3 regions of the Paenarthrobacter nicotinovorans genome follow, and region 3 is predicted to be linked to each of the others. Evidence: riboswitches for the same ligand, from Rfam matches in the RefSeq annotation. Region 3 holds a riboswitch; each other region holds the start of a gene.

Region 1 (3,268 bases), 570 kb from region 3:
GTGCACTGGTCATTGTTTTCTCTTTCGTATCCGCAGGCAGTTGGGGTACCTGTGGGTAGTGGGTCAGCTGGCAGGGGTACGTCAGCCGGCCCCGAATCGGGTTGTTTCTAGCGGAGGGTGAAGAACGAAGACGTGCCGGTGGAGGCCACGGAGTGCAGCAGGGTTCCCTGGCCCGGGTTCAAAGCACTGATCATCATGCCGTTGCCGACGTAGATGCCTACGTGCGCACCGCCGTTCTGCATGACCAGGTCACCGGGCTGGGGGGCGCTGGTGGGCTTCATGGCCGTCCAGGCGTTGACGCGGGGGATGCTGATGCCGGCCTGGGCGTAGACCCACTGGGTGAAGCCGGAGCAGTCCCAGCCGCTCGGAGTAGTGCCGCCCCATACGTAAGGCGAGCCGATTCCTGTGTAGGCAATCGCTGCGAGCCCGGATGCTGCCGCGCTGGAGGCGGACTCCTTGGCTTCGGAGGACTGGGCAGTGACTGCAGTGGCTTCATCCGCCGTGCGCTCTGTGACCAGGGCCGCACGCTGGACAACCTTGGGGGCTTCCTTGGTGGCCACGACGGGGCTCTCGAAGGAGACGGTGGCTGTTGGCTCTGCAGTGACCACTGCGGTGGCAGCCAGCTGCTGGGTGCTGGAGACTTCCGAGGTGGAGACGTCGGTGTCAGCGGCGTGAGCCGGCAACCCGACAGTAAGGACGAGGCCTGAGGCTGCTGCCAGCACGGCGGCCTGGCGGCCAACGGTACCGGCGTTCGAGGAAACAGCCTTCGAAAGAGTGTTCAACGGGTTCGAACGAACCGATTCAGCGCGATGGCGCGCAGGGGTAGTGCGTGATGACACGTAGGTAGCCTCTCCCAATGCCTGCGAGGTGAGCTGTCGGATTCGGATGGGAGTCATCCGGCCGCGCTGCTTCACTGGGAAACTTTGCGACTTAACCCCAAGGCCTTCATTCGAAGACCAGAAGTGGTTCCCCCGCCCCTGCCAGACGATTTTGCGAACGGACCTCGAGTGGTGGCAGAGCTAGGCAATCCACTCAAGTGCACCGGCCCCCTAAAAAGCCGATGCGCTCTGAAGGTTATAACAATTGAAAGCGAATGTCACATTCAGGTCACGAGGCCTGTCATCAATGCGAGAGAGCACCATCAACTGGCTTAGAGCCAGCCCATGGGGTCAACGACCTCGCCGTTGACCTGTACTTCGAAGTGGAGGTGGCAGCCGGTGGAGGCGCCTGTGGTGCCGCTCAGGGCTACGGTGTCCCCGCGGTTGACCGTCTGGCCCACCTGGACGTTGAAGGACGACAGGTGGTTGTACGTGGTCTCCAGGCCGTTGCCGTGATCCACAACCACACGGTTGCCTCCGCCGTACTCGTGCCACCCGGCAAAAGTCACTTTGCCTGCTGCAGCTGCATGCACGGCAGTTCCGCATTGTGCCACGAAGTCCTGGCCGCGGTGGAAGTCGCCGGTGCCGCCCGTGAGGGGGCTGACGCGGTAACCGAAGGGGGAAGCGGTGGTGAGCGTGTCGAGGGGGCTGCCCAGGGTGCCCACGGAAGAAGCACGCTGGATGCTGCCGGCCGACTGGGCGCTGAGCAGTTGCTTCAGTTTTCCGTCAGGGTCCGCAGCGGTGGCTACAGCTGCGCGGCTGAAGTCGATTTTGGCTGATGCTGCCGCGGAAACCTCGGGCTGGCTTCCCACAGTGCCGCCAACGGCCAGGGCAGATTCGGACTGTCCCGATTCCGAGGTGGCCATGACGGGGCTGGTGGCCGGCAGGCCGACAGTCAGGGCAAGTCCGGTGGCGGCAAGCGCAACTCCGGCCTTCTGCCCGACGCCACTTGCTGCGGCGAAGTCGGCAACCTGGCGCAACGGGCTCTTACGGCGGCGCACCTGGCGTTCGGTGTCGCGGGGCCGGATCTCCGTTACGACGCGGGCTGGCCGCAGCTCAGTAGCGGGGCCGGACGCACGGCGGCGGCCCCTGACGTTCTGCGATGTCAAACTCTGTTCCTCTCTGAAAAGCCTGCGAAGTTAGCTGTCGGATTCGGGTCAGAGAGTTCAAAGACCCGGTCCGCACGAAGCGCTCACGGCACACAGGTATCCAAGGAGGGACTTGCATCAATGGGCACTTCTGCTGCGGACTTCACCCCAAGGCTGCTTCTTTAGACAGCCGCTTGTGGTTCCCCCGCCTCTGCCAGTGGTGATGGTTCACCCGATCCGCTGGCAGAGCTCGGCTCCGGATCAGGTAACGCTTTGGTATCAGCGCTAGTAGATAACTATAGGGGATTAAGGCCCTTGGTAATAAATTCGTTATCAACAGAAAGACGCCTGCGGCGGCGGGCCCTTATCATCAATTTCGAAAAACCGCAGGTCACACGCGCGCCAAAGCCCCTCAAAGTGAGGTTTGACACTGCCGGGAGGGTTGTCGGACCGGAAGACTGTCAGTTGAGGGACACGAAGACGTGCGCTGCAACTTCAGGCGGGAGCTCCAAGGCTCCTTCGATGCCGGGCACCCGGACGGAGATGTACTCGCCCACGCGCTCGAGGGAGACCGGCGCCCCGGGCCGGATTCCACCCTCATCCAACTGGGTGAGCAGTTCCGGCTCCACCTGGATGGGCTCGGCCAGCCGCGTGACAACCACCCGGGAGTCGGAGGCGTAGCCGTCCATGGCCTGCAGGAGGTTCACGTCGATCCGGGGGAACTGTGTTCCGGCCAGGCCTCCCAGTGCTTCCAGTCCCGGAATCGGATTTCCGTAAGGTGACTCGGTGGGATGCTCAAGCAGTTCATAGAGCCGGCGCTCCACGCGCTCGCTCATCACGTGCTCCCAGCGGCAGGCTTCATCATGCACGTACGCCCAGTCGAGTCCGATGACATCGGCCAGGAGCCGCTCCGCCAGACGGTGCTTCCGCATGACTTCGGTGGCACGCTTGCGTCCGACTTCGGTCAGCTCCAGGTGGCGGTCGTTGGACACAATCACCAGGCCATCGCGCTCCATCCGGCCGATGGTCTGGGAGACCGTGGGGCCGGAGTGCCGCAGGCGTTCGGCTATGCGGGCCCTGAGAGCCACAATGTTTTCTTCTTCAAGCTCCAAAATGGTCCGAAGATACATCTCAGTGGTATCGATCAGATCCGTCATCCAGCTCAGCTCTCCTCGAACGCAGTTCTTGCGTAATCTCCACCGTACCGCGTCCCATACCGGGGTGGGCGGTGCCACCGCCACCCTTCGAACGCCAACCCCCAGCCTAGCTTATTTGGAATTACTCCGGATAATTCCGGACCCA
Region 2 (3,268 bases), 340 kb from region 3:
GGGTCCCGGCGTCGGCCTCCCATCCCGGCACTGAAGTAGGGAGCGTCGGCTACGCCCTGAATCAGATGCTGAACAACGTATCCAGCGCGCTGGAGGCCCGGCAGGAAAGCGAAACCAAGGTGCGGCAGTTCGTCGCCGACGCCTCGCATGAACTGCGTACGCCGCTGACCGCCATCCGCGGCTACACCGAGTTGCTGCGGATGACCGAAAACTTCACGGACGACGGCAGGAAGTCGCTGGCCAGGGTCCAAAGCCAGTCCGAGCGCATGACCACGCTGGTGGAGGACCTCCTGTTGCTTGCACGGCTGGATGAAGGCCAACCGGTCAAGGTCACCGATGTGGACCTGACCCAGCTTGTGGTTGAGACAGTGAGCGACGAGAAGGTCATGGCCCCGGACCACATTTGGCAGCTCTCGTTGCCCGATGAACCCATCACCGTCCGCGGCGATGCCACGCAGCTCCACCAGGTGCTGGCCAATCTGCTCTCGAACGCCAGGAAGCACACAGATCCCGGAACTACGGTTGTCACCGGCGTGATGCTCTCGGCCGACGGCAGTGCAGTGGTGACCGTGACGGACAACGGGCCCGGCATTCCGGACGATTTCCAAGGCCGGATCTTCTCCCGCTTTGCCCGGGCCGACGCAGCGCGGTCGGGGTCTGAAGGGACGTCGGGGCTGGGCCTGTCGATCGTGGAATCCATAGTTGAAGCGCATGGTGGAAGCGTCGAAGTGACCTCCCGTCCGGGTCGTACGGAGTTCGCCGTGAGGCTTCCAACCGTGAGCGGCGGACAACTGTAACGATCCCGGCAAGGCGACTCACCGTCGTCGTGATCTCTGTTACCTAAATGTGACTTCAGCAGAAACCTCCTGTACCGTCGAAAGGGTGGGTCGCCCCAACTGGCCCACATCCGGGATGCGCCGAGCTCTGCCACTTCCCGGAGTCCGTACTTTCTCCGAGGCAGAGACGGGGGACCCAGAGTCTCCGGGCCCAGGCATTTATTGCCGGCCCTTGGGGTGAAGCCGCAGCGTGATGCGCGGCCGGATGACCTCATCCGAACCCGACAGCTAACTCCGCAGGCGCTGAGAGGTAATCACACATGTCTGAATTCAACGATCAGACGCGCCCTTCCGCGCGTCACCGCGACCATAACGACAACCCGTCGACCAAGTCGCAGTCAGTCCTCAAGAAGGCAGCCCGTGACGGCAAGTCCGGTGCACGCATGTCCGTAGTAGCCGGCGTTATCGCCGCTGCACTGGGCGTTGCATCGCTCGGAACCGCCGCCAACGCAGCTCTTACTCTCCCTGAGGCAAGCCGCGTGGCCGAAGCCCGGACCGCCGCCGAGGCCAGCAACAACAAGGCCGCTGAGGAAGCCGCAGCAGCCAAGAAGGCCGCAGCTGAGAAGGCTGCCGCCGACAAGGCCGCAGCTGACAAAGCCGCCGCCGACAAGGCCGCAGCTGACAAAGCCGCCGCCGATAAAGCCGCTGCAGATCAGGCGGCCGCCGCGCAAGCAGCAGCCGACCAGGCCGCCGCAGAAAAGGCTGCCGCAGAAAAGGCCGCCGCTGACGCTGCCGCAAAGCAGGCAGCCGACGCCGCTGCTGCCGCCGCCGCAGAAGCCGCAGCCGCCGCAGCTGCTCCCAAGGCTGTGGATGACCCCGCTGCTGCCAAGGCCTACGCCGCCAGCATTCTGGGCAGCTACGGCTGGAGCGCCGCCGAAATGACGGCACTGAACACGCTGTGGGAGAAGGAATCCAACTGGAAGACCACTGCCACCAACGCCTCCAGCGGCGCCTACGGCATTGTCCAGTCCCTTCCGGCCGGCAAGATGGCTTCTGCCGGCGCTGACTGGCAGACCAACTACCAGACCCAGATCAAGTGGGGCCTGAACTACATCAAGGAACGCTACGGATCCCCGTCAGCTGCCCTGGCCTTCCACTTGGCCAACAACTGGTACTAAGCCAAGCTGTTTGATTGCCGCCCCGGCTTCCGCCGTTTGCCTCAGTTCTTACTGGAGCGGATGGCGGGAACCGGGGCGGCTTCTTTCGTTTTCACAGGTGCTTGCCGGGGCTCACAGTAGTGTCACAGCTTCCGCCTAAAGGGTTCATAATCTGATCCTTCATTCTGGATCCATGACCATCACGGATCCAGGGACCGTAGTCCACCACCCGCAGGACCCGGGCGCGGGCGTCCCCGCCCGGGTTCCTGTCCTGGACCTCACCGTGCCCGTCTGCAACGAGGAAGCGCGGCTCGAGACGAACCTCCGCCGGTTGCACGGCCACCTCATGGAGTCACTGCCGCACGCGTTCCGGATCACTGTTGCCGACAACGCCAGTACGGACGGTACGCTTCGGGTAGCCGAGCGCCTGGCCCGGGAACTGCCCGAACTTCTCGTCGTCCGTTTCCAGGACAGAGGCCGTGGGAACGCGCTCCGCCAGGTCTGGCAAAACTCGCCGTCGCCCATTCTGGCCTACATGGAAGCCGAGCTGCCGGCGGACCTTTCCGCTTTGGCACCCTTGCTGGCCCCGCTGCTCTCCGGGCACTCGGATGTCGCTGTCGGCACCCGGCTGTCACCGGCCTCGCACACGAACCTGAGCCCGCAGCGGCAGATCATTTCCCGCAGCTACAACGCCCTGCTGCGGACCCTCATGGGCGCCCACGTCTCCGATGCCCAGTGCGCTTTCAAAGCCATCCGGGCCGACGCCGCACGCAAGCTCCTCCCCTACATCAAAGACGACCGCTGGTTCTTTGACACTGAACTCATGATCGACGCCGAGCTCTGCGGTTTGCGCGTCCACGAGGTCCCCGTGGACTGGACTGACGATCCCAACTCAAGCGTCGACGTCGTACGGACAGCCTTTGCCGATCTGCGCGGTATGGCGCGGTTGATGCGCGACCTCGCCCGGGGACGGGTCCCCGTCCGTGAGCTTAGGAGGGAGCTCGGTGCGGTGGCGGAAACGGGAAGCGGTATTCCCGGCAGAGTACTTCGCGCCCTGGGGTGGGCTGCGATCTTCGTCGTTGTGGTCCTGCTGACGTCCAATCCCCTCGGTTTATTGCCGGGCGCCCTGACCGCGCTGGTTCTGACGGGATCGGCCGCCCGGGTGGCCGCAGGGTTACGCGTCGTCCTGCGCGGGAAGAAGTCCGCCCACCGTCCCCACAGCATTGAGCTGCCGCAGGCCAGGGCACAGTAACGGGCGTCTATTCTTCAGGTTCCGCCTCAACCGCGCCACGGACGGCTGCGATGGACGCTGCAACGTCCCCGGCGTCCGTGGTC
Region 3 (3,268 bases):
GGCCCCGCCGCCGACGATGGCACCAAGGGCGTCCACCTGCAGCACGCGGTCCACGTTCGGGATGTTGCCGTCCTTGTCCACCGTTCCGGCCTCATTGGCCAGGCCCACCATGGTGCCCATGGCGTCGAAGAAGATGCTCAGCAGGATCACGAATGCCAGCAGCGCCGCGGCGATGAAGCCGAGGTGTTCGAAGGCCCCGAAGGGGTTGGCCTTGCCGATCAGGGAGAGGTCCGGAGCGCCCCACTCCGACAAAGTGGGGGCCACCAGGGACCAGCCACGGGGGTTGACGTTCTTGCCATCGAAGCTGGGGCCGATGTGGAGCGTGAATTCGAGGATCGCAGCCAGAGCGGTGGAGACCACGATGCCGATCAGGATGGCGCCTCGGACCTTGCGGACCACCAGGGCGATGGTCAGGATCAGACCGACGGCAAACACCAAAGTGGGCCAGCCCATGAGCTTCCCGTCAACACCGAGTCCCAGCGGAACCGTCGTGCCCGCAGCGTCCGGGATGCGCCGGACGAAACCGGCGTTCACCAGGCCGATCAGGGCAATGAACAAGCCGATGCCCACCACGATCGCCGTCTTCAACGCCTCCGGCACAGCCTTGAAAACCGCGGTGCGGAAGCCGGTGAGCACCAGGATGAGCATCGTGACGCCGGAGAGGACAACAAGGCCCATCATGTCGGGCCACGTCAGCTGCGGGTGCGAGGCCACGGTAACCGCGACGAACGCATTCACGCCCAGCCCGGTGGCCACAGCGAAGGGGTGCTTGGCCCAGGCGCCCATGAGGATGGTCAGGATGCCGGCGACGAACGCCGTGGTGGCTGCGACCGCGGTGAAGCCCAGGGAAGCTCCGCTGGAGTCTGCCCCCGAGAGGATCAGCGGGTTCAGCACAACGATGTAGCTCATGGCGAAGAATGTCGCGAAGCCGCCACGGATTTCCCGTGAGTACGTGGAGCCACGTTCGGAAATCTTGAAATAGCGGTCCACTGCAGAACCTTGTTTAAGCATGAAGGTCTCCGGGTATTGGGGGGAGTGTGCTCTCAAATCCTATGCCGTTGAATGTGGGAGCTTCGGACCATTCCCCTAGTCTGTAAGGAAGCCAACACTAGGAGAAACCGCCCCATGCGTACCATCCGCCCGCTTCTGGCCGCCGTCGTCGCCGCCCTTGCCCTCGCGTCTGCCCTGCTGTTTTCCGCGGCTCCGGCGTCCGCGCACGACGTCGCGGAATCCACAGCGCCGGCGAACGGTGCAACCGTGGCTGAAGTGCCGGCGTCGGTCTCCATTACGTTCAACAACCGGCCGCTGGCCATCGGATCGGGCGTCTCCGTAACCTCAGGCGGCGAGAACTGGGCAGACGGGCCGGTCGAGATCATCGACAGCCAGGCCGTGCAGAAGCTCCGGGCCGGCGCGCCGGCGGGGGAGTACACGGTGGTGTGGCGCGTTGTCAGCTCCGATTCGCACCCCATTGAGGGCACCTTCAAGTTCACGGCCACAGCGGGAAGCACGACGGCGGCAAGCGGCTCGGCGGCACCTTCGGCGTCCGCTTCGGCCACCTCGGGAACGGTGCCGTCCGCGGGTACGGCGCCTCCGGGAACAGCCAGCAGTTCGCCCGCGGCAGATGCGTCCCAGCCATTCCCCTGGAGCATTGTTGTCATTGCGGTTGTTGCGGTTGCGCTCGTGATCTTCCTCGCCGTTACAGCCCGCAGGAAACTTGCCGGATCGGACGACGAAAACCGCCCGGAAGCCGCAGAATAGCGGGCTTTTCTACGTAGCTGCGAATATCTCGGTTCGGTTACCGCGACACGCCAAAGCCGCAGTCCTCGTTACTTAAATGTGACTTCGACGGGATCATCGCGTACGGTAGTACCTGTGCCTGTTCCACGTAGCGGGCACTTCCGGCCTGATTGCCTAGCTCTGCCGCAGTCCGGAATCCGTTCGCAGACAAACCTACGGCAGAGACGGGGAACCCATTTTGGGCCGCTTTCGAGCGTGCCTTGGGGTGAAGTCACGAAGCTTCCGCTGAACAGCGGGGGATAGTGGCCGGGTGACTCCCATCCGAATCCGACAGCTAACCTCGCAGGCATCGGGAGAGGCTCTTTCATGTCTTCACGCATTCTTCGCGGCCGTCGTAAGGCGGACAGCGTACGTCCTAATCCGTTCATCTCCATCTCCAAGGCAGTTGCGAGCAACGCTTCCGGCGCTGGCCGCCAGGCAGCTGTTATCGCAGCAGCTTCCGGACTCGTTCTGACCGGCTCTGTCGCTGCACACGCTGCAGAGGCTCCGGTCCAGCGCGATGCCAGCCCCGCCACGGTCGCCGAGACCGCTTCCGAGGCCCCCACCAAGGTTGTTACCGCTCTTTCTACGGCTACCATCAACTTCGAGCGTCCGGCTGTTGCTTCCGTTGCAGCTCCGGTCATCGAAAAGCCGGCTCCTGTAGTTGAAGCCCCCGCTGCCAAGCCGGCTGCCGTTACCGCTGCCGCAGCTGCGGCTCCCGTAGCTGCCCAGGCTGCAGTTGCAGCTCCGGCCGCTGTTGCACCTGCTGCTGCTCCTGTAGCTGCTGCTCCCGCTGCCGGCGGCGTCAACGCTGCCATGGTTGCCTCGGCTTACGCCCAGATCGGCATCATGCAGGACTGCACCGCCATGGTTGAGCGGGCCCTCGGTTCCGCCGGCATTCCGGTTGGCGACCTCGCCCCCATGCAGTTCATGAACTACGGCAAGGTTGTCAGCGACCCGCAGCCGGGCGACATGATCGTCCAGTCCGGCCACGTCGCCATCTACATCGGCAACGGCCAGGCAATCAGCGGTGGAATCAACGGCAATCAGACGGGCATCCACCCGATCAGCTGGTTGACCGCTACTGGTCCCATCACGTACGTACGCGCTGGCGCATAAGCCTCACGCTTCAACGCAAAGGCCGGTGTCTCCGAAGATCATCTTCGAGGACACCGGCCTTTGGCGTTTAAACTTCGTGTTGCGGCTGCCGTGAATGATGCCGGCTAGGCGATGGCGATACCCGGGCCGCCCGGGAGCGCCACTTTGGTGGAGATTGCCTGGCCCACTGCCTTGGCTTGCCGCAGGACTTCCTTGGGGCTGGGCGTAATGAGCTCGCCCACGCCCACCAGGTGCATTCCCACTGCCCGCATCGCGGAGACCAGGTTCTGCCCGACGGCGATTCCAAGTTCGGCCAGCATGCGGCGCAGCTGGCTCTGGGCGCAGCGTGTGACCACAATATGGTCTGCCAGGAGAACCCCGTTGGCGGTGTGGA

Evidence for each region. A riboswitch is a leader RNA that binds a small molecule or an ion and turns the genes downstream of it on or off. The one in region 3 is predicted to bind cyclic di-AMP.
Region 1: linked by a shared signal. The riboswitch ahead of JMY29_RS04625 (M23 family metallopeptidase) and the one ahead of JMY29_RS01940 (NlpC/P60 family protein) in region 3 are both predicted to bind cyclic di-AMP.
Region 2: linked by a shared signal. The riboswitch ahead of JMY29_RS03570 (aggregation-promoting factor C-terminal-like domain-containing protein) and the one ahead of JMY29_RS01940 (NlpC/P60 family protein) in region 3 are both predicted to bind cyclic di-AMP.

What each region holds. Positions count from the first base shown of each region.
Region 1 covers NZ_CP089293.1:957,451-960,718, reverse strand. The annotation lists gene JMY29_RS04635 (NlpC/P60 family protein) at 1-13, opposite strand, end outside; gene JMY29_RS04630 (C40 family peptidase) at 108-839, opposite strand; cyclic di-AMP (ydaO/yuaA leader) riboswitch at 844-1,005, opposite strand; gene JMY29_RS04625 (M23 family metallopeptidase) at 1,151-1,987, opposite strand; cyclic di-AMP (ydaO/yuaA leader) riboswitch at 1,992-2,232, opposite strand; gene JMY29_RS04620 (metal-dependent transcriptional regulator) at 2,428-3,123, opposite strand.
Region 2 covers NZ_CP089293.1:724,168-727,435, reverse strand. The annotation lists gene JMY29_RS03575 (sensor histidine kinase) at 1-797, shown strand, start outside; cyclic di-AMP (ydaO/yuaA leader) riboswitch at 930-1,091, shown strand; gene JMY29_RS03570 (aggregation-promoting factor C-terminal-like domain-containing protein) at 1,097-1,954, shown strand; gene JMY29_RS03565 (glycosyltransferase) at 2,127-3,185, shown strand; gene JMY29_RS03560 (pyridoxal phosphate-dependent decarboxylase family protein) at 3,193-3,268, opposite strand, start outside.
Region 3 covers NZ_CP089293.1:385,662-388,929, forward strand. The annotation lists gene JMY29_RS01930 (NCS2 family permease) at 1-1,011, opposite strand, end outside; gene JMY29_RS01935 (copper resistance CopC family protein) at 1,126-1,758, shown strand; cyclic di-AMP (ydaO/yuaA leader) riboswitch at 1,933-2,100, shown strand; gene JMY29_RS01940 (NlpC/P60 family protein) at 2,104-2,895, shown strand; gene JMY29_RS01945 (NAD(P)/FAD-dependent oxidoreductase) at 3,000-3,268, opposite strand, start outside.